DNA from 3 places in the Paraburkholderia sprentiae WSM5005 genome. Region 3 is predicted to be linked to each of the others. Evidence: riboswitches for the same ligand, from Rfam matches in the RefSeq annotation. Region 3 holds a riboswitch; each other region holds the start of a gene.
The links. Region 3 has a riboswitch for cobalamin ahead of BJG93_RS27720 (CbtB domain-containing protein). Riboswitches for the same ligand answer to the same signal wherever they lie in the genome.
Positions count from the first base shown of each region.

Region 1: it holds a riboswitch for cobalamin, as region 3 does, so the genes downstream of both, BJG93_RS03540 (TonB-dependent receptor domain-containing protein) here and BJG93_RS27720 (CbtB domain-containing protein) in region 3, are expected to answer to the same signal.
Region 2: it holds a riboswitch for cobalamin, as region 3 does, so the genes downstream of both, cobA (uroporphyrinogen-III C-methyltransferase) here and BJG93_RS27720 (CbtB domain-containing protein) in region 3, are expected to answer to the same signal.

Region 1 covers NZ_CP017561.2:746,979-756,785, reverse strand. The annotation lists gene cobD (threonine-phosphate decarboxylase CobD) at 1-658, shown strand, start outside; gene BJG93_RS03570 (cobalamin-binding protein) at 713-1,663, shown strand; gene cobC (alpha-ribazole phosphatase) at 1,716-2,306, opposite strand; gene BJG93_RS03560 (adenosylcobinamide-GDP ribazoletransferase) at 2,291-3,067, opposite strand; gene cobT (nicotinate-nucleotide--dimethylbenzimidazole phosphoribosyltransferase) at 3,141-4,202, opposite strand; gene BJG93_RS03550 (ABC transporter ATP-binding protein) at 4,235-5,077, opposite strand; gene BJG93_RS03545 (FecCD family ABC transporter permease) at 5,074-6,135, opposite strand; gene BJG93_RS03540 (TonB-dependent receptor domain-containing protein) at 6,175-8,106, opposite strand; cobalamin riboswitch at 8,195-8,457, opposite strand; gene BJG93_RS03535 (ATPase) at 8,677-9,036, shown strand; gene BJG93_RS03530 (cell division protein ZapA) at 9,033-9,347, shown strand; RNA gene ssrS (6S RNA) at 9,426-9,607, shown strand; gene BJG93_RS03520 (EVE domain-containing protein) at 9,749-9,807, shown strand, end outside.
Region 2 covers NZ_CP017562.2:1,291,790-1,301,596, forward strand. The annotation lists gene cobN (cobaltochelatase subunit CobN) at 1-1,304, opposite strand, end outside; gene cobW (cobalamin biosynthesis protein CobW) at 1,318-2,409, opposite strand; cobalamin riboswitch at 2,614-2,891, opposite strand; cobalamin riboswitch at 2,972-3,230, shown strand; partial or broken gene cobA (uroporphyrinogen-III C-methyltransferase) at 3,425-4,186, shown strand; gene BJG93_RS36250 (cobalamin biosynthesis protein) at 4,271-4,672, shown strand; gene cobO (cob(I)yrinic acid a,c-diamide adenosyltransferase) at 4,669-5,271, shown strand; gene BJG93_RS22635 (cobyrinate a,c-diamide synthase) at 5,275-6,615, shown strand; gene bluB (5,6-dimethylbenzimidazole synthase) at 6,599-7,258, shown strand; gene BJG93_RS22645 (DUF4136 domain-containing protein) at 7,295-7,909, opposite strand; gene BJG93_RS22650 (CHASE2 domain-containing protein) at 7,951-9,807, opposite strand, start outside.
Region 3 covers NZ_CP017562.2:2,410,854-2,420,660, reverse strand. The annotation lists gene BJG93_RS27750 (FUSC family protein) at 1-932, opposite strand, end outside; gene BJG93_RS27745 (MarR family winged helix-turn-helix transcriptional regulator) at 939-1,643, opposite strand; gene BJG93_RS27740 (ATP-binding protein) at 1,703-3,361, opposite strand; gene BJG93_RS27735 (ATPase domain-containing protein) at 3,365-4,882, opposite strand; gene BJG93_RS27730 (hypothetical protein) at 5,079-5,519, shown strand; gene BJG93_RS27725 (histidine phosphatase family protein) at 5,533-6,153, opposite strand; cobalamin riboswitch at 6,226-6,374, shown strand; gene BJG93_RS27720 (CbtB domain-containing protein) at 6,416-6,634, shown strand; gene BJG93_RS27715 (CbtA family protein) at 6,646-7,386, shown strand; rRNA gene BJG93_RS27710 (16S ribosomal RNA) at 7,976-9,508, shown strand; tRNA gene BJG93_RS27705 (tRNA-Ile) at 9,585-9,661, shown strand; tRNA gene BJG93_RS27700 (tRNA-Ala) at 9,715-9,790, shown strand.

The DNA.
Region 1 (9,807 bases), on a different replicon from region 3:
GCTCACGCACGTCGCAATCGTCAGTCCCGACAATCCGACCGCCACGCGTATCGATGCCGCGAGGCTGCTGCACTGGCACGCACAGCTACGCGAGCGCGGCGGCACCTTACTCGTCGACGAAGCGTACGCCGACACGTTGCCGGGCGCGCAAGCCGCGTCGCTGGCGGCGCATACGCATCTGGACGGGCTCGTCGTGTTGCGCTCGCCCGGCAAGTTCTTCGGGCTCGCGGGGGTGCGCGCCGGGTTCGTGCTGGGCGCGCCCGCATTGCTCGCCGTGCTGCGCGACCGGTTGGGCGCGTGGACGGTCAGCGGTCCGGCGCGTCACGCAGTGAGCGCCGCGTTCGCCGACGCCGCGTGGCAATCCCGGATGCGTGAGCGGCTCAGCGGCGAGAGCACACGGCTTGCCGGACTCTTGCAAGCGCACGGTTTCGCGACGCGCGGCACGCCGCTTTTCGCATGGACCGACGATGCGCGCGCCGCCGCGTTGCATGAAGCGCTCGCGCGGCGCGGCGTGTGGACGCGTTTTTTCCCGCCATCGCCCGGGGTGAGATCGGCCAGCGTGCGCTTCGGGCTGCCGGGAGACGACGCCGAATGGACTCGCTTCGAACAACAGTTGCAACAGGCGGTGCACGCGATCGATGTCGCGCGCACGGGTTAGCACGCTGTTCACCAAAGCCCACCCGCTCAACGCTTCGCGACCCGTCCTCGCCCGATGACCCGCTCTATTCGCTCCATCCCTTTTGCCGCACCCGCGCGCCGCCTGATTCGTTGCTGCGGCGCTGCGGCGCTCGCGCTGACCGCGTTAGGCGCGCACGCCGCGATCACCGTCACCGACGACAGCGGCGCGACCGTCACGCTCGCCGCGCCCGCGCAGCGCGTGATCAGCCTCGCCCCGCACGTGACCGAATTGCTGTACGCCGCGGGCGGCGGCCCGAAAATGGTCGGCGCGGTGTCATACAGCGACTATCCGCCCGCAGCGAAGCAACTCCCGCGCGTCGGCGACAACAAGGCGCTCGACCTCGAACGCATCGTCGCGCTGAAGCCGGACCTGATCGTCGTGTGGCGGCACGGCAATGCGCAGCGTCAGCTCGATCGCTTGCGCGAGCTACACGTGCCGCTCTTTTTCAGCGAGCCGCGCCATCTCGACGACGTCGCCGTGTCGCTGACGAAGCTCGGCCGCCTGCTCGGCACATCGCCGAGCGCGGACGCGGCGGCCGCCGCCTATCGCGACGACATCGCCCGTCTGCGCGCGCGGTACGCGAACCGCCCGGCCGTCAGCGTGTTCTACCAGGTATGGGACCGGCCGCTGATGACGCTCAATGGCGAGCACATGATCAGCGACGTGATCGCGCTGTGCGGCGGCCGCAACGTGTTCGCGGACCTGCAGCCGCTCGTGCCGACCGTGTCGACCGAAGCGGTGCTCGCGGCGAACCCGGAGGCGATTGTTACGGCAGCACCGGGCGCGACGCGGCCCGACGCGACGCTGCCGCAACTGGACACATGGCGCGCGTGGCCGGGTCTCGCGGCCGTCGCGAACCACAACCTGTTCGCGATCGACGGCGATCTGATCAACCGCCCTGCACCGCGCATCGCGCAAGGCGCGCGGCTACTATGCGAGGACCTCGAACTCGCGCGCTCACGCAGAAAGCCCGCCGCGCCATGACGCGCCGCGACTTGCGCCTAAAACCGATCAGTTCTCCGTACGACCACGCGGGTCACGCGTTCCACCGCACGAGCGACCACTGTCGCGTCTCGTCGTTACGTCGCAACCAGACGATTCCGGTCATATCGAGCGACCACTGCAGGCAACGGGCGAGCGGCACTTCCAGCACCCAAGACGCGATCGCACGCATCACGCCCGCGTGCGTGACCACATACGCGGGCGACAGCTCGCGCGTCTGCGCGAATGCATCGAACCACGCCCGCACACGCGCGACGAATTGCGCGACGCTCTCGCCGCCATGCGCGCGCGCATGTTCGAAATTGGCGGCCCACTCGTCGAGCAGCGCGCGATCGATCGTCTCCCAGCGCTGCGCTTCCCACGCGCCGAAATCCATTTCCTTCAGACGCTCGTCGTGGCTGACCACGCAGCCGAAGTCGTTCGCGATCTCGGCCGCGAGCGCGGCGCAGCGCGTGAGCGGACTCGTGATCAGCACGCGCGGCGCCGGCACCTGCAAGTTCGCGAGCTTCACCGACAACGCATTGGAGGTCACCTCGGCGTTTTCCGCCAACGCGACGTCGCTATGACCGTAACAGACACCCGCCTCGAGCGCGACAGCGGGATGTCGAATCAGGACGATATCCATGCAAGTCCCACCAGATAGATGCTGATTTCGAAGATCTGCTGCGCGAAGCCGAGGCAATCGCCGGTATAGCCGCCAATACGACTGGCGAAATAACGGCCCATCGCGAAGCGCAGCGCCAATAGCACGACACACGTGAGCGCGGCGAAGCGCCAGTCGGGCGCGCCGGGGCCGTTCGGCCACAGCAGCCACGGCAGCCCAAACAGCGCGGCGCACAGCAGCGCCGGCCCGCTCAGACGCTGCGCGACCGGCTTGGCCTTGCCTGCCGTGCGCACGTAGTCGAGCGTGGCCAGGTAACTAATCGCGCACGCGCGGCTCGCGCCATGCGCCGCAAGCATCAAGCTTGCGGCGCGCAGCGGTGGCAACGCCGCGAGCGTTTGCCACTTGATCGCCAGAGCGACCACGAGCGCGATGGCACCGAAAGCACCGATGCGCGAGTCATGCATGATGCGCAGTGCATCTTCTCGCGAATAGGCGCCACCGAACGCATCGACGCAATCGGCGAGACCGTCCTCGTGAAACGCGCCCGTCGCGACGAGCGACGCCGCCATCGACAGCAGTACCGCGACACTCGCCGGAAACACGCGCAGCGCGGCCAGATACACAAGTGCGCTGAAGCCGCCGACCAACACGCCGACCAGCGGAAAATAGCGCGCCGCCGCATTCAGATAATGCGGCTCGAAGCCGACCCAGCGCGGTACGGGCACGCGCGTGAAGTAAGCGAGCGCCGTGAAGAAATAGCGCAGTTCCGCGAGGGGGTTCATGGACGTGGCGAGTGCAGGTTCACAGCGGTGCGGACCGAGCTTCGCGTCGTCGGGCAGCGGGTGCTCACGCGCTTCACGGTTCGCGATCCGCGACGCCCGCCGAATCGAAGCTGGCCATCTCGTTGACGAAGGCCACCGCCGCGCGCAGCAACGGCACCGCGAGCGCGGCGCCCGTGCCCTCGCCGAGCCGCATGTCGAGCGATAGCAACGGCTGCGCGCCGAAATGGGAGAGCATGCGCCGATGCCCGGCCTCGTTCGACGCATGCGCGAACACGCAGTAGTCGCGCACGTCGGGCGAAAACGCATCGGCGACCAGCAGCGCGGAGGTCGCGATGAAGCCGTCGACGAGGATCGTCATGCGCGCCTCGGCGGCCGCCAGATACGCGCCCGCCATCATCGCGATCTCGAAGCCGCCGAAGGTCGCGAGCACGTCGAGCGGCGCGCGTGCGTCGGCATGGCGCGCAAGCGCCGCCGCGAGCACGTTGCGCTTGTTCGCGAGGCCGGCGTTGTCGAGACCGGTGCCGCGGCCAACGCAGTCGTCGATCGGCACGCCGCACAGGCGGCTCATCAGACACGCGGCCGCCGAGGTGTTCGCGATGCCCATCTCGCCGAAGCCGATCACGTTCGTGCCTAGCGCCGCGTGATGACGCACGCGCGCGGCGCCCGCCCGCATCGCGGCGAGCGCTTCGGCGTGCGTCATCGCGGCTTCGTGTGCGAAGTTGCGCGTGCCGGGGCCGACCGGAATGTCGACGAGTCCGTGCGTCGAGGGCAGCGGCGTCGCGAGGCCCGCGTTGACCACTTCGAGTTCGAGACCCGCGACACGACTGAGCGCGTTGATCGCCGCGCCGCCCGCGATGAAGTTTGCAACCATCTGCGCGGTCACCGCTTGCGGATACGGGCTCACGCCTTCGGCGGCGATACCGTGATCACCCGCGAAAACGATCATCGCGGCACGCTGCACGGTGGGACGCGTACTGCGCTGGATCACGCCCATCTGGCGCGCCAGCGTTTCGAGCCGGCCGAGGCTGCCGGGCGGTTTGGTGCGGGTATCGATGATCCGTTGCAGCTCGGCGCGCAGCGTTTGATCGAGCGGGGCGACTTCGGGCAAACCGGCCGGGAGTGGGATGCGAGTCATAGGTGCGGTCGAAGAGCAATAGGAGTAGAAAATCAGCCTGACTGGGCGTCATGACCGGTAAGCGATTCGTGACGCCCGCGCGGCGCGGGAATCAGCGCCTCGTGTTCGCCGTCGCGAATCAGAATCAGCGGATAGCCGAACGCGCGGCTCGTCAACGCGGGCGTCAGCACGTCGCGAACGGGACCCGCGTACGCACCGCCCGCGCCGTCGAGCAGCAACGCATGCGTCGCGAAGCGGCGCGCGAGGTTCAGGTCGTGGCAAGAGAACAGCACACTACGGCGCGGTTCGCGCGTCCATGCGACGAGCGCTTCGAGACAGTCGATCTGATGATGCAGGTCGAGATGCGACAACGGTTCGTCGAGCAGCAACAGCGGCGCGTCCTGGCATAGCACCGCCGCGAGAGCAACGCGCTGACGCTCGCCGCCCGATAGCGACAGCACGTCGCGCGCGGCGAAGTCCGCGAGACCGAGCCGTTCGAGCGCCGCCTGCGCGGCCGCACGATCCTCATCGCGCTCCCAGCCCCAGCCGCCCAGATGCGGGAAGCGGTTCAGCAGCACAATGTCGAGCACGCTTGCGTTGAACGCATCGGCCGCGCTTTGCGGCATCAGCGCGCGGCGCCGGGCGAGCGGTAGCGGCGGCCAGTCGGCCATGCGCACGCCATCGAGTTCGACGTGGCCCGCCGCCGGATGCAACAGGCCCGCTAGCGTCGACAGCAAGGTCGTCTTGCCCGCGCCGTTCGGCCCGGCGATGCACCAGACTTCGCCCGCATGGAACGTGTGCGTGAACGCGTCGAGCAAGGTGCGCGCGCCGGCGCGCAGCGTCAGGCGCCGCGTGCTGAGCATGCCAGAGCTGGGGCTGGGTTCGGCTCGCATCATCGGCGGCGTTTGAGCAGCATCCACAGGAACACCGGCACGCCGACCAGCGACGTGATCACGCCGACCGGCAATTGCGCGGGCGCGATCACGGTACGCGCGATCAGATCCGCGCCCATCACCGCGACGCCGCCGCCGAGCGCCGCCGCCGGCAGCAGCATGCGCTGATCGTTGCCGAACGCGAGCCGCAGCATGTGCGGCACGACCAGACCGACGAAGCCGATCGTGCCCGCGGTCGTCACCGCCGCGGCGGCCGCCAGCGACGCGACCAGGTACACCCGCAAACGCAGCGGCATCACCGCGACGCCCAACGCCTGTGCGGCCGCGTCGCCGCGCAGCAGCACGTTCAGACGCGGCGCGGCCGGGACGATCGCGAGCAACACGAGCGCCAGCGCAATCAGCGCGGTCCACGGCAGCGCGCCGCCGTTGAGGTCGCCGGTGAGCCAGAACAGCATGCCGCGCAGACGGCTGTCGGGCGCGAGATTGAGCAGCAGCATAATCAGCGCGCCCCACCCGGCCGCGATCACCGCGCCGGTCAGCAGCAAACGCGGCGACGTGTCCTGCGGCTCGCCGCGCCACAGCTCGCGACGCGCGAGGCCCAGCACCAGCAGGATCGACATGAACGCGCCCGCGAACGCGCTCGCGTCGACGATCCACCATGCGCCGCCCGCGATCATCGCGACGAGCGCGAACGTCGCCGCGCCGCCCGACACGCCGAGCACGTATGGCTCGGCCAGCGGATTGCGCAGCAGCACCTGCAGCAGTGCGCCGGCGAGCGCGAGCAACCCGCCGCACGCGAAACCCGCGAGCGCGCGCGGCAAACGCAACGTGCGCACGATTTCGCCGGCGAGCTCGTCGCTGCCCGCGCCGAACGTGTGTGCAGGCGCGAGCGCCGCCAGCACGCGCGCCGGCGCGAGCGGCACGCTGCCGAGCACGAGCGACGCGCCGAGCACCACGAGGGCGGCGAGCGCGAGCCCGAACCAGATCGCGGCGGCGCGCTTCGCGTTCATCGGGCGCGGCGTCGCCATCGCGGCGGACAGCGAACCGGACCCGCGACTCATGCGCGTGCGCTCACGCATGCGGCCGATCCGGCGCGCGCGTCAATGCTGCTGCCAGCCGAGCGTGAGATACGCACCGCGTCGCGGCGAGTTGTACGAGTAGGCCGTTTCATAGTCCTTGTTCAACAGATTGTCGATTTGCGCGCTGACGTACCACGCTTTCGTGATGTTGTAGCGCGCCGACAGATTCACGATGCCATAACCGCCGAGGTTGCCGGTGCTGTCCGTGCGCGGACCGCTGACGATCCACTCGCCGCCAACGCGCCATCCACCGATGCTGCGATTCACCGCGAACGACCCGAACCGTCGCGCGCGCCGCACGAGGTCGGTGCGGTTGTCGAGATCGACCGGATTCTGCAGCGTCACCGATGCACGCACGTCGGTCCTGCCGACATGACCGCTCCACGATCCTTCGAGTCCCTGCACCTTCGCATGCCCGACGTTCTCGGCGAGATAGATGCCGGGGATCGTCTGCACGTAGTCGATCAGATTCGTGTAACGCGTCTGGAAGGCGTTCAAGCGCATCACGCCCAGCGCATCGGTCGCGTACTGCAAACCGGCTTCCACCGAATGACTGCGCTCGGGCTGGATCGACGGATTACCGCTGATCGGATAGTACAGATCGTCGAAGCTGGGCGCGCGGAACGCATCCGAATAGCTTGCGGTTGCCTTCCAGTGCGACGTGATGTCGAAACCGTAGCCGAGATAGTAACTGTTCGCCCCGCCGAAATCGGAGTACTGGTCGCGCCGCACGTTGGCCTGAACCTGGTTGCGGCCGAAGCGCGCGCTGTAGCCCGCGAAGACCGAATCGACGTGACGCTCGGGCGCGGCGAACGTGTCGGAGTCGAGCGTCTGGTCGAGATGCTCGTAGCCGACTTGCAGCTTCTGATTCGCGGCGAGCGCGAAATCGTTCTGCCACGTGTACTGGCGATTATCAGTATCGAAGCGGCCGTTGTAGATGCCATTGCTGTTCGATACGCTGCGGTCGTCGCCCTCGGCGAGCGTGACGTGGGTAGTCCACCAGCTGGTCAGCTTGCCGTTCGCGAACACCGACACCTGACGCACCTTGCTGTAGAGGTTGTTCAGATCGGTAGGCTCGCCGTACGCATTGTCGTAACTGTTGTTGTTGTTCGACTGGAAGTATCTGACGCCCGCATCCCACTTGTCGTTGAACTTGTGACGCAGCGACGCGGTGATGCTCTCGTTCAGGTTGCCGTTCGCGTTCGGATTCGCGTTCGGCGCCTCGAGCGGATCGAGCGACGAAAATCCGTCGTCCTTCGTGCGCGCCAGCGAGATGCTGAAGGTCGTGCGGCCGTCCTGATCGAGCGCGCCGTTCACGCCGGCCGTTTGCGTTTGCGTGTGATAGCTGCCGTAGCCGACCGAGAAATGGAATCGCGGCGGATGATCGCCGCCGTCTTTCGTGAACACCTGCACGACGCCGCCGATCGCGCCCGAGCCGTACAACGCCGACACGTTGCCGTTCACCACTTCGACGTGATCGACCTGATCGAGCGGAATCTGCGCGAGCTGGGCGGAGCCGAGGCTCACCGAGTCGACGCGCACGCCGTCGATCAGCAGCAGCGATTGCGTCGATGACGCACCGCGCAGAAAGAGGCTCGTGGTCGAACCGGGGCCACCCGTACGCGAGATTTGCGCGCCGGGCGCGAGTTGCAGCAGGCCGGGCAGATCGGTCGCGCTCGTGTCGGCAATGTCCTGCTGATCGAACTGCGTGGTCTGCGGGATCGCATCGGTCAGCGCTTGCGCTCCGCGTTGCGCAGTCACGACGATCGGCGAGAGCGCGGTGTCCGAGGCATCGACTGAAGGGACATTGGCGGCGTTGGCAACGTTTGCGGCGTTCGCAGCGGTTGCGTCCGTAGCGGACGATGAAGACGCAGACTCGGTGCCTTGTGCATGCACGACGAGCGGCAGGCTCGCGAACGCGAAGAGCGTCGCGCGGGCGATGGGGGACAGCATGGGATGACGTTCCTGTGGCTAGCGTGCGTGGCCTGCTTCCCCGCGGGCCGACGCGTCACGAGGCGTCCCCTGTTTAGCGTTTTGGCGGGGACGTCTCTCTTTTCTGGCCGGTATCCGGGCTACGACACATCGATCCCGCCTTCCCACGCGTGACGCGCAGTGGCACACTCGCACGTTGAACTTCCAAGCTTGCGATCAGGACCGACCTGCATGAGCATTCACATGCGGTCGCTTACCGTTGCGGGGGCAGCGCAGGTTCGCGCATCCGGTTTGGCACCGCGCGCGCCCTGCTTCCCGTTTAACTGCGCGCGCCGAAAAGCGCGCGCGGGCACCAGAGTGCGGAAGTTTAGGAGCGGCCTCGCAGGGCGTCAAGAAAGGTCAATCGGCGCGCAATCGGTTCTGTTCAATGCAGGTTATTGTCCGATGGATTGCCGGTTGTTTATCTTATGTTCGACGACACGACACGTAACGAACGTGCACGAAGCGATGCTGTTACGTCTCGAAACGAGACAATTGTCGGAGCCTGTAATATTCCGCGCTAAAATGCGATGTCTTTAGAGGACGCAGCACATGCTCACCGAACTCGAATCACTCTCCCAAAACATCGGCAAGCTGATTGCGATCAGCCAGCGCCACAACGAAGCGCGGCTCGCGCTCGAAGAACAGCTCGCGCAAACCCGTGCCGAGGTACAAGCCACGCATGCTGAGCTCGCGCATTTGCGCGAGGAGCGCGACGCACTCCAGGCCGAACGCGACGCGCTGTCCGCCAAGATCGACGACGCTCAGGTGCGCCTTAATGCGATCCTCGAAAAATTGCCGCGCGCCCGCGCGAGCAGCGAACCCGATAACCAGCTCGATCTGCTCGAGCCCGCTCAGCCCGAACATGAGGAAGCGGAAAGCGACGTGAGCCGACACGGAGAAAGCGCATGACCACCAAGCAGATCGAGGTATCGATTCTCGAAGTACCCTATCGTCTCGCCTGTTCGCCGGAAACGGAGGGCGCGCTGCTCGAGGCGGTCGCGCGCGTCGACGCGGAGATGAAGAAAATCCGCGGTAGCAGCAACGTGCGCGGCACCGATCGGATCGCCGTGATGGCTGCGCTGTCGCTGGCATCGGAACTGCTTAAGCTGCAAAGCAGCGTGCGGCACGGAGAAGCATTTCCTGCTGAAGAAATCCGGCGTACAATGAAGCAAATGAACGAACAGCTAGGTACTGTGATCGAGCAGTACAGCTTGCAGTAAGCAGTAGCGGGTTGAGTAGCGGGCCGGTTTGGAACCGGTCGCGAGTTCAAAAGTATGTGTTGTAGCTTCATCGGTTTAGCTTCCCTGCCTGGTTCGCCAAGGTCATACATTCCTTGAACCAATGCCATGTGCACGGTTGCGGAAATTTGTAGCACGGGCGTGCGCGTCACTCTGTCTGATGTACCCGAAGTGTTGCTAACTGCGACCAATTCTGAACCCTCGGTTCAGGATGCCGGCCTAGCGGCTAAGGCGGGGACCTTATCTGGAACGGCGTCGGACTTCGGTTCGATGCCGTTTTTCTTTGGTCGTCGTTTTTTCGTTTGAGCGCCTTTTTCAGGGGCTTTTTCGCACGCGCCTGCTGTTGATGCGCGTCGTTCAATCTGACACGTTGACTCCGATTCATGCGCTATTGGCTAATGAAGTCCGAACCGGACGAAGCAAGCATCGACGACCTCGCCAA
Region 2 (9,807 bases), 1.1 Mb from region 3:
AGCCTGTTCAACAACGCGTCGCCGTGTTCGGGCAATTCGCCGACACGATAGCCCTCGTCGTGCAGCATCGACAGAATGCCGACTACCGACGCCGGCGTATCGAGCCCCACGCCATTGCCGATACGCCCTTCGCTCATCGGATAGTTCGCGAGGATCAACGCGACTTTCTTGTCGGCGTTATCGAGCGAACGCAAACGGCACCAGCGGCGGCTCAGCTCGGCGATAAAACGCACCCGTTCGAGGTCGGGCTGATAGCGGACCACGTCGACCTGTGTATGCGCGCAGCGATACGCGAGCCCCTTGAAGCTGATTGCGCGCGTGATGATGCGCCCGTCCACTTCGGGCAGCGCGATATGCATCGCGATATCGCGCGAATTGAGGCCGTGATTGTCCTTTAGCCAATCTTCACGATTGCCGCCGCTCAGGATCACCTGAAACACCGGCGCGTCGCCGGCGAGCGCGAGCGGTTCGGGATCGTCGATCGCGGACGCGGCGAACGCGGTCGTGTTCAGCACGAGCGCGGCACCATGCTGCGCGCACAGCGACTGCACGACATCGCGGCTCAGCGCATCCTTCAACGACGTGATCGCGAGCGGCAGCGGATTGAGCCCTTGCGCTTCGAGCGCATCGATCAGCGCATCGAAGACCGCGGTATTGGCGGCCTGCAGATGCGCCTTGTAGAACAGGATCGCGACGACCGGCGCGTCCTGCCGCCAGCGCGCCTGCCAGTCGGCGATGCTCGGCGTATCGCGCTCGGGGTGATACAGCGACGTGGCCGGCAACGCGCGCGGCGGCTCGGGCTCGCGTCCCCAGTCGAGCACGCGATAGGCGATGCAGCGCAAAAACGCCTCGGCGTTCTGCGGGCCGCCCTCGCGCAGATAGCGCCACAGCTGCTGACATAGCTCGGCGCTCGCGGTGCTGCGCGCGAGCAGATTCGGATCTTCCTGCAGATCGCCGGAAAACATCGCGAGGGTTTGCTGTTTGCGCTGCGCGAGCGCGACCACCTGCTCGATGCCGTACGGCCAATACGTTTCACCGCCGAGATGATCGACCACGACGACGCGCGCATGCTGCAACACGTCGTCGAGATAGAAATCGACCGAGGCCGGCTGACGCAGATAGGTGACGTTCGCGAGCCGCACGCTCGGGAAGCCGTCGCCCAGACGCGGCACCACGCTCGCGAGCAGCGACAGGGTGGTGTCGGCGGAACTGAGCACGACGATATCGGCGGGCTGCTGATCGATGCGGATCACGCCCTGCGTATCGTCGACGAAGCCGCCCGGCGTCGTGCGCAGTAGATGCATGCTGGCGCGCCCGTTATGCCGTCGCGTTCGACGCCGCGGCAAGCGCCGCGTCGAACGCCTGTTGCAGCGTGTGCGGATCGAGGTCTTCGCCGATCAGCACGAAGCGGCTCAACGCGCCTTCGCCATGTTCACCGGCCTGCCAGCGCCGGTCGAAGTAGCTGTCGAAGCGCCGGCCCACGCCCTGAATCACCAGACGCATCGGCGCGCCCGGCAACGCGGCGAAGCCTTTGACACGGTAAATCGTGTGGCTTTCGACCAGCGCCTGCAAGGCGGCGAGCGCCGCGTCGCGCGAGCGCAAATCGGCCTGCACGACGACCGAATCGAATTCGTCGTGGTGATGATCGGGGTCGTCGGCGGAACCATGGTGGTCGGCACGCAGGTGGATCGTCTGTTCCGACGCCGCTTCGAGGCCCAGCAGCGTATGCAGGTCGAGCCGCCCCTGTTGCGCGCGTACGATCTTCACTTGCGGCGGAATCTCCGCGCGGATCGCGGCTTCGACCTCGTGCTGCCGCGCATCGTCGATCAGATCGGTCTTGTTCAGAATCACCAGATCGGCCGCCGACAACTGGTCTTCGAACAGCTCGTGCAGCGGCGACTCGTGATCGAGATTCGGATCGGCCTTGCGCTGCGCGTCGACGGCGAGCGGGTTATCGGCGAACTGGCCGCTTGCGGCGGCCGGTCCGTCCACCACCGTCACCACCGCGTCGACCGTGAAGCCATTGCGGATCTGCGGCCAGTTGAACGCCTGCACGAGCGGCTTCGGCAACGCCAGGCCCGACGTTTCGATCAGCACGTGATCGAGTTCGTCGCGGCGCTCCGCGAGCTTTTCCATCACCGGGAAAAACTCTTCCTGCACGGTGCAGCACAAGCAACCGTTCGCGAGTTCATACAATCGCCCTTCGGTCTCGACCCCGTTTTCATCGCAACCGATGCCGCAGCCCTTGAGGATTTCCCCATCGATGCCGAGCTCGCCGAACTCGTTGACGATCACCGCGATGCGCTTGCCGCCCGCATGCTGAAGAATGTGTCGCAGCAGCGTGGTTTTGCCGCTGCCGAGAAAGCCCGTGACGATGGTGACGGGAATCTTGCGCAATTGTGTTTGCATCGTGAGATCCATCCCTTGGCGTTGCATCGGCATGCCGGGCAAGTCCGCGCGATTCCGCACATCGGCTGACGAATGGAACGAATGAAGCGCGCGCACCACGGCCAATGATCACGGAACACGGGGACGAACGACGGCATGGCCGCGACAACGGGAATATAGAAAGCGGAAGTGAGGTCATGAACGCGCCGCCGCATCCCCGCGGCGTACGTTCTGCTTCTTCGGGCCGGTATCCGGGCTGGCGAAAGCGCCGCTTCCCCTTCCCGGACGAGTGGTTTCTCGTCCAGTGGTGAAATGTCGACGCGCCCTTGCGCGAGGACATCGAAGCCGGCACCGCGGCGCCCGGCCAGCAAGCCGGAACCGCTTTTCGCTTACCGTTGCGGGGACAGCACAGGTTAGCCGCTCAAGAGCAGAAGGCTCCCTGTTTCCCGTTTAACTGCATGCGCACGAACGCGCACGCGGGCACCCAAAGTGCGTGCGAGTGTAGGCCCGCGGCCTTGCGCAGTCAAGGAACGCAGCGTGTCGGAAAATGCCGCCGAGGCTTATCCGGCAAGGCGCCATGTGCTATCGTATGCGCGCGTTTGGTGCCCGCACATGCGCTCGCGTGTGCAGTTAAACGGGAAACAGGCAACGCGTCGCGCGTTCAACCTGTGCTGTCCCCGCAACGGTAAGCGACCTGCGGCGCGCGATTCGATTTGCCCTCGATTCTGACGTGCCGCGCATGCGTTTTTTGATGCCACTTTCCCGCGAATGCGCAAAAGGGAGGGGAAGGCAAAGCGCGTGAGGCCGCCAGCCCGGATACCGGCCAGACGCGGAGGCGGCGCCGCATGCATCCGTGCATCGCGTGGCGCCGCCGGCCGCCGGAATCCGCGGGGAACGGATGTGAAGGCGTAGCAGCGCGGCATCGCGCCTGCCTAGATTCGCCGTTCCGCATGACCTCTACGTTCACCGCCGCGCGCGCTGTCGCGCGCCGCTTCTCTTCTCCCATCACCGCATGGCGCACGCCATGCACGCCGCGATGACGCGCGCCTGGCTGATCGGCGCCGGTCCCGGCGACGTCGAGCTGATGACGCTAAAGGCGACCCGCGCGCTCGCCCAGGCCGATGTCGTGCTCGTCGACGATCTCGTGAATCCCGACGTGCTGCAGTTCGCGGGCGCCGACGCACAAATCGTGTACGTCGGCAAACGCGGCGGCCATCCGTCGACGCCGCAAGCCGACATCGTCGCGCAAATGCTCGCGCATCTGCGCGCGGGGCGCAGCGTCGCGCGGCTCAAGGGCGGCGATCCGTTCGTGTTCGGCCGCGGCGGCGAAGAGTTGCAGGCGCTGCAGGCGGCGGGAATCGAAGTCGACGTGATCAACGGCATCACGGCCGGCATCGCGGCGCCCGCGGCGCTCGGCATCGCGGTCACGCACCGCGATCACGCGCAGGGCGTCGTGTTCGTCACCGGCCACGGCGCCGGCAGCGGCGAGCCGGACTGGGCCGCCCTCGCCGCGACGCGTATGACGCTGGTGATCTACATGGGCATGCGCCGGCTCGGCGAGATCGCCCGCGCGCTGCTCGCGGCCGGCATGCCCGCCGACACGCCCTGCGCGGCCATCGAGTCGGCGACGCGACCCGAGCAGCGTCACGTGCTCGCGCCGCTTCGCGAGTTTGCCGAGGCGGTTGCGCGCGCGGGGCTCGGCTCGCCGGCAATCGTCGTGATCGGCGGTGTGGCATCGCTCGCGCTTGCGCGTGATGCGGCCAAACGCGACGCCGGCGTCGCACGCGAACCAGCAGCGAGCGCGACACGACACGAACTCGCACCCGAGATCAAAACGCTGAGCGTCGGCATCGGTTGCCGCGCGCACAGCGAAGCTGTTGATATCGAAGCCGCTGTCCGCGCGGCGCTCGGATCGAATGCCTTCGAACAGATCCGCGCCATTGCGACGATCGACACTAAAGCCTGCGAAGCAGGTCTGGTCGAATTCTGCTCACGTCATCAGCTGCCGCTGCAACTGTTCAACCGCGAGCAGATCGCCGCCGTACCGGTCGCGTCGCCGTCGGCGGCCGCCCACGCGCATCTCGGCGTCGACGGTGTGTGCGAGCCGTGCGCGCTGCTGGCGGCGGCAGCGTCGGACTGCGCCGCAACCGCGCAACACGCGCGTCTAATCGTACGCAAGACCGCGCACGCCGGCATCACCGTGGCGATCGCAGCGGCGCACAACGCTGCCGTTAGCGACACGACCTCATCCCATCCCGCCTCTCAAGACCAGGACCCTCGATGAAAACCGATCCGGAATCGCATCAACGCATGACCGAACGCCGCCGCGAAGGCCACGAAAAGAAGCAGGCCGGCGCGACCGTCGAAAAAGGGCTGCTGATCGTCAACACCGGCACCGGCAAGGGCAAGAGCACGGCCGCGTTCGGCATGGCCGTGCGGGTGCTCGGCCACGGCATGCGGCTCGGCGTCGTACAGTTCATCAAGGGCGCGCTGCATACGTCGGAGCGTGATTTCCTCGGCGCTATCGCCCAGTGCGACTTCGTCACGATGGGCGATGGCTACACGTGGAATACGCAGAATCGCGAGGCCGACATGGCGACCGCGCGCAAAGGCTGGAACGAAGCGCGGCGGATGATCGAAAGCGGCGACTATCAGATGGTGATCCTCGACGAGCTGAACACGGTGCTGAAGTACGAATACCTGCCGCTCGACGAAGTGCTCGCCGTGATCAACGCGCGCGCGCCGATGTTGCACGTCGTCGTGACCGGACGTCACGCGCCTGATGCGCTGATCGAAGCCGCCGATCTCGTCACGGAAATGCGCGCGATCAAGCATCCGTATCGCGAGCAGGGTGTGAAGGCGCAGCCCGGCGTGGAGTTCTGAGCGATGTCCGCCTCCCCAAAGGCGACTTCTTCCGGGGCGTCCCCCCAGGGGACTTGCCCCGCGCTGTTCATCAGCGCGCCCGCGTCGGGACAAGGCAAGACCACGATCACCGCCGGTCTCGCGCGCTATCACCGACGGCTCGGACGTCGCGTGCGCGTGTTCAAGACCGGGCCGGATTTTCTCGATCCGATGATCCTCGCGCGCGCGAGCGGCGCGGCGGTGCTGTCGCTCGATTTGTGGATGGTCGGCGAAAGCGCGTGCCGCAATCTGCTCGCGCGCGCGGCGCAAGAAGCCGATCTGATCCTGATCGAAGGCGTGATGGGCCTGTTCGATGGCACGCCCAGCAGCGCCGATCTCGCGATCGCATTCGGTGTGCCGGTGCTGGCGGTGATTTCCGCGCAGGCGATGGCGCAAACTTTCGGCGCGCTCGCGTTCGGCCTCGCCCGCTTCATGCCGCAGCTGCCGTTTTATGGCGTGCTCGCGAATCGCGTCGGTTCCGCTCGGCACGCGCAGATGTTGCAGCAAGCGCTGCCGCCCGAGTTGCGCTGGTGCGGCCACATCGCCGCGGACGAAGAGATCACGTTGCCCGACCGTCACCTCGGCCTGCACCAGGCCGATGAAATCGACGATCTCGACGTGCGCCTCGAGCGCGCGGCGGATACGCTCGCGTCGACATCGCTCGCCGAATTGCCGCCGCCGGTCGAGTTCGGCGTGCCGGTTCCCGAAGCGTTGCCGCGTCTGCTGCAAGGCATGCACATCGCGATCGCGCACGACGCCGCGTTCTCGTTCATCTATCCGGCCAACGTCGCGCTGCTCGAAGCGCTCGGCGCGCGGCTCAGCTATTTCTCGCCGCTCGCCGACGAAGCCTTGCCCGCCGACACGCAGGCGCTCTATCTGCCCGGCGGCTATCCCGAGCTGCATATGGCGACACTCGCGGGCAACCTGACCAGCGCCGCATCGATCCGCGCGCACGTCGGGGCTGATAGACCGGTGCTCGCCGAATGCGGCGGGATGCTCTATCTGCTCGACACGCTGACCGACGCGCAAGGCATGAGCGCGCCGATGCTCGGCCTGCTCCCCGGCCACGCGACGATGCAAGCACGCTTTACGTCGCTCGGCATGCAGCAGATCGACGGTGTCCATGGCACGCTGACCGGCCACACGTTCCACTACTCGAAGCTCGCGACGCCGCTCGCGCCACAGTGCTTCGCCACGCACGCGCACAGCGACGCGCCCGGCGAAGCGGTGTTCCGCGTGGGCCCGATCGTGGCAACCTATATGCACGCTTACTGGCCCTCCAACCCGGCTTTTACGGCCGCTCTCTTTCATGGCGAAGCCTTTTGACGACTCCGAGCGCGACGCGGTCTATCGCGCGATTTACGAACGCCGCGACATGCGTCACTTCGTGCCGGAACCGGTCGACCCCGCGGTGCTGCGGCGTCTGCTCGACGCGGCGCATCACGCGCCGAGCGTCGGCTACATGCAGCCCTGGCGCATCGTGCGCATCACCGATGCGGCGTTGCGCACGGGCTTGCGCGAGATCGTCGAACGCGAACGGCTCGCCACGGCCGACGCGCTCGGCAAGCGCCGCGACGAGTTCATGAAGTTGAAGGTGGAAGGCATGCGCGAATGCGCGGAGCTGCTCGTGATCGCGTTGATGGACGGGCGCGAGCGCCACGTCTTCGGCCGTCGCACGCTGCCGGAGATGGACCTCGCGTCGGTCGCGTGCGCGATCCAGAACATGTGGCTCGCCGCGCGCGCGGAAGGACTCGGGCTCGGATGGGTGTCGCTATTCGATGTCGACGCGGTGCATCGGTTGCTGGGCATGCCGGAAGGCGCGCGGCCAGTCGCGATTCTGTGCCTGGGTCACGTCGACGCGTTCTACAGCGAGCCGATGCTGGAAACCGAGCGCTGGGCGAGCCGTCTGCCGCTCGCCGATTGCGTGTTCGAAAACGGCTGGCCGCGCGACGAGCCGGCGCGGGAATGACTGATACGCAGGGCCCGGGCGACCCAAGGCTGCGTTTTAGCGTTGCAGCGGCATCATCGACTCGACGTTCGGCACGCCGCTCGCCTTGTCGATGCTGAGCTTCACGCGCCAGTCGGCCGGCGCGTCGAACGGCAGCTTCGCGAGCGCGGTTTTCACGAGCAATGGCAGCGCATGCAGCGGGTACGCATCGCGGTCCGTGAACACCGCGCTGACCTTGTAGCGCTCGATGCCGCTCGCGTAGTCGAAAAAGCGCAGCGTCAGCGCGTGCTGATACTCGCGCCCAAACAGCAGCGCGCCCGGACCATCGCTGCCCGCGCCGCAATCGAGGGGCGCGCAATCCTCACCGCCGATGCCGACCGACGCCGGCCGCGTGCTATACGCCATCGACAGCAGATAATGCGCGGGCTTGCCCGCGGTATCGACGAACCCGTGCTTCGCCAGTTCGTCGCGCAGCAGGTTTTCGGCTTGCGGATGGTCGGCGCTGTCGTCCTGCGGCTGCGTGCGCGCGAACGCATAGGTCTGCTCGCCATGCAGCGCAACGGCCTGGTCGGCGCCGTTACCGGAGACGGTGTGCACGTCGGCGCTCAGACCCGCGCAAGCGGTGAGGCTCGCCGCGGCCAGCGCGGCACAGAAGTGAGTGATCTTGGCCATTTTTCTTTTCTCTCTGGTACACCGAACAGGTCGAAGGCGCCTCAGGTGCGCAGTGCGTTCGATTCGTCGAGCGGCGCGTCGTCGAGCGCCGGCAGCCAGACCGTAAACGCCGTCCCCTCGCCTGGCGCGCTGACGACCTCGACACTGCCGCCGTGGCGTGTCACGACGGTTTTGATAAACGCCATGCCGAGTCCCGCGCCGCCCACTTCCGGCCGCTCGGCCTCGTGAAAGCGGTGAAAGCGCTCGAACAGTCCCGCCTGCTGGTCCTTCGGGATGCCATAGCCCTGGTCACGGATCGTACACGACACGCGCGGCGCCTCGCTGCCCGCGTGCTTTGCCGCCAGCGGGCTCGCGAAGCTGCACACGATGCGCGTGTCGGGCGGACTGTACTTGACCGCGTTGTTCAGAATATTGACGAGCGCGCGTGTCATCAGTGAGCGGTCGGCGCAGATCCAGGGATCGTCGTCGGCGTCGTTGCCGGTTTCCGTATCCAGCGTGATGCGCTTCGCGTGCGCCTGCGGCCAGACTTCATCGCTCGCATCGATCACGAGCTCGGTCAGGCTCAGCGGCTCGAGCACATAGACCTGCGACTCCGCGCGCGCCAGTTGCACGAAGTCGTCGGCGAGCGTGAGCGCGCGTCGCGCGTAGCGTTCGATGCGCTCGAGCAGGCTGCGCGCGAGCACCGGCTCGGCCCGCGCGCGCTCGATCTCGACCAGTGCAATGATCGACGCCTGCGGCGAGCGCATGTCGTGCGACAGCAGCCGCAGCGCGTCTTCCCGCTGACGCTCGGCCGCATGCAGCGCCGACACGTCGACGAGACCGGCGATCCAGCCCGTCGTCTCGCCCTGCGCGTTGGTGCAGGTCGCATAGCGCAGCAGATGGTCGCGTTCGTTCGCGTCGCGCACCTCGACGCCCTGCGCCATCAGCGCCGCGAACTCGCCGCGCGTCGGATCGAGCAGCGCCGGCCAGTGCGCGTGCGCGTACAGATTGCGCTCGTTGTCCGAGGCCGCTCCGGCATCGATCGTCTTGACGAGCGCGAGGCCGCCGAGCACGTTGCGCATCGGCTGGCCCTCGGGCATCGGCGCGCCGAGCCGCGCGAAATGCGCTTTCGCCGCGTGGTTCGCGATCAGCACCACGCCCGCAACATCGCTAACGAGAATCGGCTCCGGCACGCTATCGAGGCTGTCCCACACGAAGCGCTTCATGTCCTGCACCCGTTGCGCGGCCTGAGCCATCAGCGCCATGTGCTGCTCGAGCACGTCGCCGCCGAACTCGCGGCGGCGCTTCGGCGTTTCGGGCAGCAGATGCGGTTCGTCGGCGAGACGCTGCAGTTCGCCGCGCAGATATGCCATGGTCGTTTCGAGGCGTCGCCAGTTCCAGATCGGATAGACGATCACGACGCCGAGGATCGCCGGCACCGGCGATATCCAGAGCCTGCCGTCGTAGAGCAGCAGCGCGCTGCCGGCGGCCGCGAGCAGCACCAGCGCGCCGGTCAGCAATAGCGAGCGGCGCGGCGACAGCACGAGGAAGCCGGCGAGCAGCGCGGCGAGCGGCCCGAGCGCCGCCGCGAACACCACCCACAGCTCGACCGGCTGAATCTCGCGGCCGGTCAGCAGCGTGTCGAGCACGTTCGCATGGATGTAGACGCCGGGCAGCGGACCGAGCTCGCCCGACACCGGCGTCGCGAAGCGGTCGTACAAACCCGACGCCGTGACGCCGATCACGACGATGCGCCCGCGCAGACGATCGGCCGGCACCTTGCCGGCGAGCACGTCGGCGAAACTGAGCTTCGCGTAGTTCGCGGCATTCGGCCCGAACGGAATCAGGAAGCGGTCTTCGCCGCCGTCGTCCCTGCCGCGCGCGGGCTCGTTCGTGCGGCGCGGCGGTAGGCCGCCGCG
Region 3 (9,807 bases):
CAATGCGTGAGCGCGGCGGCGGGCGGCCGCATCGCGGCGATGCGCTGGCGCAGCGCGTTGGCGGTTTCGTCCGCGTGATAGCCCTCGCTCGGCGCGGGCAGCGGCCGGTTGAACCACTTGATCACGTCGTCGATCAGCGTCCGGAGTCCTTCGGGCCAGTGCTGCGGCCCGTTGTTGTACAGCGCGAGCAGCGGATCGGCGAGCGACGACATGATCGGCAGCAGCAACTGCATGCGCCCGCGTAGCTCATGTGCGCGCGCGAGCACGTCGGGGCGGGTGTGATCGTAGGCGAGCTGGCTCAGCAGCAACTCGAGACCGTTGATCGTGCTCGCGAGCCGTTGCCGCGCGCCGGAAATCGCCGAGCTCGCGATGCGGCCCGACAGCGTTTCGGTCGCATAGAACGCGGCGTCGCGAAACCATGCATCGGTGCGCTCGATGATCGTCGGCGCGAGCCGGCTCGGAAACACCGCGCTGCCGACGATGCTCGCGCAGACGATGCCGAGAATGATCTCCTCGGTGCGGCTGACGGCGAGATCGAAGACGCCGGTCGGATTCGTCACCGACGGCAGCGCGATGATCGGCATCGTATATGCAGCCAGCATGAATACGTAGCTGCGCGCGGTGCGGTCCGACACCGCGAGGTAGAGCATCGTGCCGGTCCACGCCGCGACGACCATGCTGAACAGGTACGGCGATTCGACGAACGGCGGCACCAGCAATACCGCGCCCGACGCGCCGAGCGCGGTGCCCAGCGCACGATAGATCGCCTTCGAACGGGTCGCGCCGACGAACGGGTTCGACACGATGTAGACGGTGGCCATCGCCCAGTACGGCCGCGGTAGTTCGAACGCGAGGCCGATGTAGAGCGCGAGCATCGCCGCGGCGAAGGTCTTGACGGAGAACAGCCAGTCGCGAAGAGTGGGATAGACCATGAACCGTTACGCGGAATCGGCGTTGTGCGGCGCGGTGGTTCGCGCGCCGCGCTTGATGGACTTGCGCGCCTTGACGGGGCCGCGCGATTGGCTGGCCGCTTTTACAGCGCTTTTGCCGCTCGTCGGTTTGACTTTGCTGCCAGGCTCGTCGCCTTTGGCGGGCTTGCGCTTCGCCGACGATGTGCGCTTCGTCGGCTGTTGGCTGGCCGATCCCGCGCGCGCCGGCTGCCCGCGTGGGTTGTGCGTGTCGCGCTCGATGCCGCCTGATTCGGCGCGTCCGGCGGCATCGGTCGTGAATGCGTCGAACACGCGCAGGGCGGCTTCGAGATCGTCGCGCGAAACGCCTTTGAGCGCCTGCGCACGCAGTGTCACCAGCTCCTCTTCCATCTTCGCGGTGACGGCGCGGCCTTCGTCGGTCAGTACCACGGTTTTCGCGCGGCGGTCTTCAGGGTCTTCGTCGCGGCGCATCAGGCCGGCCGCGCACAACTGGTCGAGCAGCCGCACGAGCGATGGCCCCTCGATGCCGACGTGATCGGCGAGGGTGACCTGACGTACCGCCGAGCCGAGCCGGCTGGCGGTCAGAAGCGGCGTCGCGCACGCTTCGGAGACGTTGAAGGCCGCGAGCACGCCATGACTCGTGCGCCGCCACTTTCGGGCGGCGACGACCAGCGTGCTGCTGACAGTGCGGCGCAGCGCATCGAGATTCGACATGGCCGGTATTGTATTTCCAAAACATTCGTTAGCAAGCTATTCAATTGGAAATACTTGATTCACGCGGCCAGCCCGACCCGCACCGTGCGCGCCAGATCGTCGAGCTGGAACGGCTTGCGCAGAATCGTACAATGCTCGATCGCGAGATCGGCAATGTCGACGTCGGCATAACCGGTGGCGAGGATCACCGGCAGGTCGGCACGCAGCTTGCGGGCCGCGGCGATCACGTCGATGCCGTTCATGCCCGGCATCGCGAAGTCGACCATCAGCAGATCGGGTTGGTCGTCGACCAGGCGGTCAAGGCCGGCCTGGCCGTCGGCGGCCTCGGTCACCGTATAGCCCAGCATGCGCAACGATTCAACCAGCATCGCGCGCACTTCGCTGTCGTCCTCGACCACGAGCACGCGCTTGTCACCGACCGCGTTCGCTTCCGCGTCGGACTCGGCTTCGCTGTGCGCGGCCACGCGCTGGCGCATCGGTAGCCAGATCTGCACCGTGGTGCCGACGCCTTGTTCGCTGAAGATGCGCGCGGCGCCGCCGGCCTGCCGTGCGATGCCATACACCTGGCTCAGGCCGAGCCCGGTGCCCTTGCCCACCGGCTTGGTCGTGAAGAACGGATCGAATACGCGCGACACGACATCGGGCGGAATGCCCTCGCCGGTATCGGACACTTCGATCACGACATAGCGGCCGTGCTTCAGCGCCCGGTCGGGCGCGTCGCGCAGGCTCACGTGAATGTCGAGGCGGCCGCCGCCCGGCATCGCGTCGCGCGCGTTGATCGCGAGATTGAGGACCGCGAGCTCGAGCTGATTCGCGTCGGCTTGAGTCCACATTTCGTCGCGCTCGAAGTGGTTGCCATAGCGGATGCCCGAGCCGAGCGACACGGCGATGATGTCGCGCATGCCTTGCAACAGCGCGACGACGTCGATCGCTTTCAGGTTCGGGTTGCTGTTGCGCGAGAAGGTCAGCAACTGGCCGGTCAGTTTCGCGCCGCGCTCGGTCGCGCGCTTGACGGTCGCCGCCATGCCGCGCAGGCGTTCGTCGCCGCACACGCGCGCGATCAGCTCCGCGTTGACCATGATCACGTTCAGCAGGTTGTTAAAGTCGTGCGCGATGCCGCCCGTCAGCTGGCCGAGCGCTTCCATCTTCTGCGCCTGCACGAGCACGGCCTGGACTTTCGCGCGCTCGTGGATCTCGGCCATCAGCCGGTCGTTGGCTGACGCAAGCTCATGGGTGCGCGCGGCGATGCGGCTTTCCAGCGAATCGTTCAGCTGCTCCAGCGCGTCCTGTGCCTCGATGCGCTCGGCCAGCAGCCGCCGGGATTCATATTGCCGCCCGCGTGCCCGCAACGACGACGCCACCGCGCGCCGCAATGTTTCTGAATTGAGTGGGCGCTCGAGCACTACCACGTTGCCGAGCCGTTCGAGCACGTCGCGCCCGCGCGCGGATCGATGACCGGCACTGCGCGCGCCGAGCAGGATGATCGGGAAGTCGGACCATGCGGGCTGCCGTTCGAGCCACGCAAAGAGACCCGAGCCGTGGCCGTTCGCCAGCGCTTCCTCGGTCAGCAGCGCTGCGCCCGCGCCGATGTCGAGCTCGGTGGTGAGCGCGTCGGCGTCGTTGCAGGTCACACAGGCGTGAGCGTCGTTGTGCAGCACAGCGGCGATCACGTCGGCGTCGCGGCCGAACGGCGCAAGGATGAGGACCCGCTGCTCCATCGCTCACCGTCCCGATGTATCGATTAGACGGTTCGTCGAGCCGAGCAACGCGGTGCTGCCGCGATACGAGGGCAGGCCCGACAAGACGCCCTCGAAGTCACGCAGCGCTTCGCCGATCTCGATGCCTTCCGCGCGAAGGCGGAACTGGCGGATCGTGCGTTCATGATCGTTCGCGCGGCTCTTCACGGCGGTCACCGCGGTCAGCACTTCGCCGTGGTGCTCGAAATAGCGGAACAGCAGGACCACGTCGCTCAGGTAGCTGATGTCGATCTCGGTCTGCACTTCGCCGATGATGCCGTGCTGCCCGAGCACGAGCATCGTGATCACGCCCTGCTGATTCAGATAGCCGAGCAGCTCGTGCATGTGCAGCAGCAGGTAGCGCTCGCCGGGCATCGCCTGCAGATAGGCGTTCAGGCTGTCGATTGCGACGTAGCGCACGCGCTCGTTTTCGACCGCGTCGCGCAGGTCGCTCGCCAGTTCACCCGGCGAGATTTCTGCGGGATCGATCTGGCGCAGCGTCAGCAGACCGCTGTCGACGTGCGGCGTGAGATCGATGCCGAGCGTCGCGCAGCGCGTGACCAGGGTGCTGAGCGTTTCGTCGAACACGTAGTACGCGCAACGCACGCCGCGTTGGAGCGCGGCAAGCAGACACGACACGACAGTGGTGGTTTTGCCGACACCCGACGGGCCGATGATCAGCGAATTAGTACCGGGGACGAGCCCGCCGCCGAGCAGCGCGTCAAGGCCGGGCGTGCCGGTGCTGATCGGGTTCGTGTCGAATTCGCTGTGATGCTCGGCGGCGACGAGGCGCGGATAGACGCGCAGGCCGCCGGTGTTCAGCGTGAAGTCGTGGTAGCCCTCGCGGAATTTGATGCCGCGCATCTTCGCGATGCGGAGGCGGCGGCGAGTCCCGCCGTAGTCATGGGCGACGTTGTCGAGGCTGATCACACCGTGCACGATGCTATGAAGCTGGATGCCGGCGCTGCCGCCCGTCGTATCGTCAAGCAGCAGCACCGTGCACTCGCGCGTCGAGAAATGGCGCTTGAGCGCGAGAATCTGCCGACGGTAGCGCAGCGGGTTTTCCGCCAGCAGCCGTAGTTCCGACAGGCTGTCGAGCACGATGCGCGCGGGCTTCAGTTCGTCGACGTGCTGGATCACGTTACGCACGCTTTCGCCGAGTTCGACTTCGGCCGGGTGAAGCACGGTCTGTTCGTATTGCGGTTCGAGCCCTTCTTCGGGCAGCTGTTCGAGTATCGTGAAACGGCTTAGATCCCAGCCGTGGCTCGCGCCGATCGCGAGCAATTCAGCACGGGTTTCGGACAGCCCGATGTACAGGCCGGTCTGCCCTTCGTCGAGGCCTTTCAGTAAGAATTGCAACGCGAAGGTGGTTTTGCCCGTGCCTGGCGCGCCCTCCACGAGGTACATGCGGTTCGGCGTGAAACCGCCGCCCAGGATGTCGTCGATTCCTTCGATGCCCGACGAGAGGCGGGCGGGGGTAGGGGCGGCGATAGTGGTCGACATGATGTTCGAAATGACGTCGGCAATGGCTTCGATCGAAATGGCGCGATGTCGCGGCCGGTATGGCCGTCGGCAATTTGTGTGCCGCCCCGCGTCGTTTGAATAAGCGGACGCTCGCGCGCATGGGCATGAAGCGTGCTGGCGAATGCGAGGCTCGCTGCGAGCCTTTTCGGCGGCACTTTAGAGCTTCACGCTCGACATGAAAACCTATCGACTCTCCGCTTTTGCGTTCACCGTGGCATCGCTCGCGGCGCTGCTGTCGGGCAACGCATCCGCCGACGATAGCCCTAGACCTTGCGCCGCGCTGAAACGGATCGTGGCTGCGGCGCCGGACGGCTTCGCCTCGCTCACGGCCGACGACGGCAAAGGCGTCGCGCAACCCTATGGCGACGACGCGCAATGTTCAGGCGCGCATCGCAGTTTCCAGTGCACGTGGACGCCGCATCAGGCGGCGGGCTCGAACGCGGATGCATTAGAAGCAGTCGCGGCCGACATCGCGTCGTGCCTGCCCGACGCGACGCATGATCAGAATTCGCCGGGACGTCAGCACTTTTATCTCGGTGCGAAGGATCGACGCACCGAGATCACGCTGACGCCCGAGGGGTCCAACAGGTTGCGGCTCGTGGTGTCGGGCAGGTAAGCGACGTCTTGGTTCATACCATGGTGGCGGGCCACCATGTCCAGCCGCGTCGTGAATGGCGTAATTCAACGAGCGACAACGGCGCGATCTCGATGCGACAAAACACGACCGGCGATGCACCGACAGCATGCACGATTGCCGCGCGCAGGAGCGGCGTGTGTGTGATTGCGACGATGGTTCGGTGGTGCGTCGAGACGCGGAAGGCTGCTTCGTTGACGGCATTGCATGAACGCACGTCCGCCTGCTGCGCGTCGAGCCATTCTCCAATTCGACGCACGAGTTGACCGAACGATTCGCCGCCGGGCGGCGCAGCGTCGGGCTCGCATGTCCAGGCGGCGAGTTCGTGCGGCGCTTCATCGGCAATATCCGCGAGACGTTGGCCGCGCCATTTGCCGTAGTCGATATCCGCCAATGCGTCGGCGGCCGTTGCGCTCAGACCGAGCGCCGTGGCGGTGTCACGCGCGCAGCGGGCAGGGCTGGTGAATATGGCGGCGTCGGCGGGAAGCGCGAGATGTTTGCGCGCCGCTTCGGCTTCGGCGCGCCCGCGCGCGTCGAGCGGATCGTCGGCGGGGAAGCGGCCCGCGCGCTGCGCGGCCGTTGCCGCATGGCTCACCAGTAATAGTCGCGTATCCATTCTTTGCCTTTGCGCCGTTTCGCACTTGCCTCGACGGCTCCATCGGCTCGCAGCGCGCGTTGAGGGGGCTCGCCGTCGCGGATGCCGCAGTTTAGCGCGTAGAATAGTGGCGCTGCGAAGCACGGAAGCCGGTGAGAACCCGGCGCGGTCGCGCCACTGTAATCGGCATTGCAATCTACAAGAGCCGAAAGCCAGACCTGGGCTTCGCATCATTCCTCTGCAATCGACTTTCGGGGCGCGTTACCCTCAGGAGATGTCCATCATGACCGAAGCTGTCTTCGATCCCGCCGCCCAACCGGCGGCCCAGCCCACTCCCATTCCTTTGCGCGAACTGTTGCCGTGGGCGGCATTCGGCGCTCTGTTGCTGCTCGCGCTTTACTTCGTTGGTGCGGAAGAGGGGGCGACGTCGCTCGTACCCGGCATGGTCGTGCATGAGTTCGTGCACGACGGCCGCCATCTGCTCGGCTTTCCCTGCCACTAACGGAGTTCGGCATGGTAGGTAAATTGTTAGTGCGGGGGATGCTCGCGGGTATCGTCGCGGGCTTGCTCACGTTCTCGTTCGCGCGAATCGTCGGCGAACCGCAGGTCGATCAGGCGATTTCATTCGGGGAAAAAGCGGCCGCAGCGCGCGGCGAAGCGCCCGAGCCTGAAATCGTGAGCCGCGAGACGCAGGCAGGCCTCGGCCTGCTGACCGGCGTCGTTACCTATGGCGCGGCATTCGGCGGCCTATTCTCGCTGGTGTTTGCGTATTCGTATGGACGGGCTGGGACCTTGAGCGTGCGCGCACTGTCAGCGTGGCTCGCGCTCGGTGCGTTCATTGCGCTCGTGATTGTGCCGAATATCAAGTATCCGGCCAATCCGCCGTCGGTGGGCGATCCGGAGACGATCGGCACGCGCACGGGCTTATTCTTTCTGACAATCGCGATTTCGCTTGTAACGATGGTGTTTTCGCTGAAGGTGCGGCGTCGCGCGGCGGCGAAGCTGGGCGCGTGGAACGGTTCGATCGTCGCGGGGCTCATGTTCGCCGCGATCATCGCAGCTGTGCAACTGTCGATGCCGGTGATCAATGAAGTGCCGGCGGCATTCCCGGCTGTACTGCTGTGGAAGTTCCGCGTCGCGGCGATCGGCATGCAGGTGATCATGTGGACGACGATCGGGCTGCTGTTCGGTGCGATGGTCGAGCGCAGCGCTTTTATGCGTACGAATGCGCATGTGACGAGGAAGTCTGTCTGAATAGCAGCGTGACGCGCGGCCGCGCTTTGCGCGCAACGGGCGAGAACGGTTTTGCTTCAAGTACTTGGCGCGGTTGTGGAGCGGTTATCCACAGGCTTGCGAACATTTTCTGTGGAAAAGCTGCTGAGTGGTTTTTCGCAATGCCACTCTTCTCTTCCTTTCCGGCGACAAGCCGGCAAATAGATCGGACGTCTAAGCAATCGAATTTTCGCACGACGTTGCTCAATTTTTAAGCTCTTCAACTTTTTAGAATAAATTGCGAGAAGGGTATTGACGGAACATGGGCCGCTCTCCATAATCTCGCCTCTCTGCTGCTGATGCAGCGACGCCAGACGAGGCGGTGCCGGGTAGCTGTAATGCCGGTACGGCGGGTTGGGCGGACCGATCTTTAAAAACTAACAGCCGATAAGTGTGGGCGCTTGATGCGCAATGCGGCAGCGGGTTCTGCGGAATCTGCTGTCAGGCAGAAGTATCAAGAAGCCTCACACAGTATCAGAGGAAGGTTGATCTGTCGGAAGACGGATTGATCATCGTCAGTACGTTGAGTGAGCGACCGGTTCAGAGATGGACCGAAAACAGTAACAGGTTTGAACTGAAGAGTTTGATCCTGGCTCAGATTGAACGCTGGCGGCATGCCTTACACATGCAAGTCGGACGGCAGCACGGGGGCAACCCTGGTGGCGAGTGGCGAACGGGTGAGTAATACATCGGAACGTGTCCTGGAGTGGGGGATAGCCCGGCGAAAGCCGGATTAATACCGCATACGCTCGGGAGAGGAAAGCGGGGGATCTTTCGGGACCTCGCGCTCAAGGGGCGGCCGATGGCAGATTAGGTAGTTGGTGGGGTAAAGGCCTACCAAGCCGACGATCTGTAGCTGGTCTGAGAGGACGACCAGCCACACTGGGACTGAGACACGGCCCAGACTCCTACGGGAGGCAGCAGTGGGGAATTTTGGACAATGGGGGCAACCCTGATCCAGCAATGCCGCGTGTGTGAAGAAGGCCTTCGGGTTGTAAAGCACTTTTGTCCGGAAAGAAAGCATCCCTGTTAATACCGGGGGTGGATGACGGTACCGGAAGAATAAGCACCGGCTAACTACGTGCCAGCAGCCGCGGTAATACGTAGGGTGCGAGCGTTAATCGGAATTACTGGGCGTAAAGCGTGCGCAGGCGGTGCTGTAAGACCGATGTGAAATCCCCGGGCTTAACCTGGGAACTGCATTGGTGACTGCAGCGCTGGAGTATGGCAGAGGGGGGTGGAATTCCACGTGTAGCAGTGAAATGCGTAGAGATGTGGAGGAACACCGATGGCGAAGGCAGCCCCCTGGGCCAATACTGACGCTCATGCACGAAAGCGTGGGGAGCAAACAGGATTAGATACCCTGGTAGTCCACGCCCTAAACGATGTCAACTGGTTGTCGGGCCTTCATTGGCTTGGTAACGAAGCTAACGCGTGAAGTTGACCGCCTGGGGAGTACGGTCGCAAGATTAAAACTCAAAGGAATTGACGGGGACCCGCACAAGCGGTGGATGATGTGGATTAATTCGATGCAACGCGAAAAACCTTACCTACCCTTGACATGTATGGAATCCTGGTGAGAGCCGGGAGTGCCCGAAAGGGAGCCATAACACAGGTGCTGCATGGCTGTCGTCAGCTCGTGTCGTGAGATGTTGGGTTAAGTCCCGCAACGAGCGCAACCCTTGTCCCTAGTTGCTACGCAAGAGCACTCCAGGGAGACTGCCGGTGACAAACCGGAGGAAGGTGGGGATGACGTCAAGTCCTCATGGCCCTTATGGGTAGGGCTTCACACGTCATACAATGGTCGGAACAGAGGGTTGCCAAGCCGCGAGGTGGAGCCAATCCCAGAAAACCGATCGTAGTCCGGATCGCACTCTGCAACTCGGGTGCGTGAAGCTGGAATCGCTAGTAATCGCGGATCAGCATGCCGCGGTGAATACGTTCCCGGGTCTTGTACACACCGCCCGTCACACCATGGGAGTGGGTTTTACCAGAAGTGGCTAGTCTAACCGCAAGGAGGACGGTCACCACGGTAGGATTCATGACTGGGGTGAAGTCGTAACAAGGTAGCCGTATCGGAAGGTGCGGCTGGATCACCTCCTTTCCAGAGTCGAGCATTGCTCGCGTCAAGTGCTCACGCTTATCGGCTGTGGTTAAGAAAGCAACGCAGACAGGCTCAGGGGTCTGTAGCTCAGCCGGTTAGAGCACCGTCTTGATAAGGCGGGGGTCGATGGTTCGAATCCATCCAGACCCACCATCCTTGTCTGTGGTGCGGGGCCGGGGGAGTGTGCCCGGGTCTGTGTGGGGCCGGGGGGATTAGCTCAGCTGGGAGAGCACCTGCTTTGCAAGCAGGGGGTCGTCGGTTCGATCCCGTCATCCTCCACCAATCCTCAATGCCAAGGG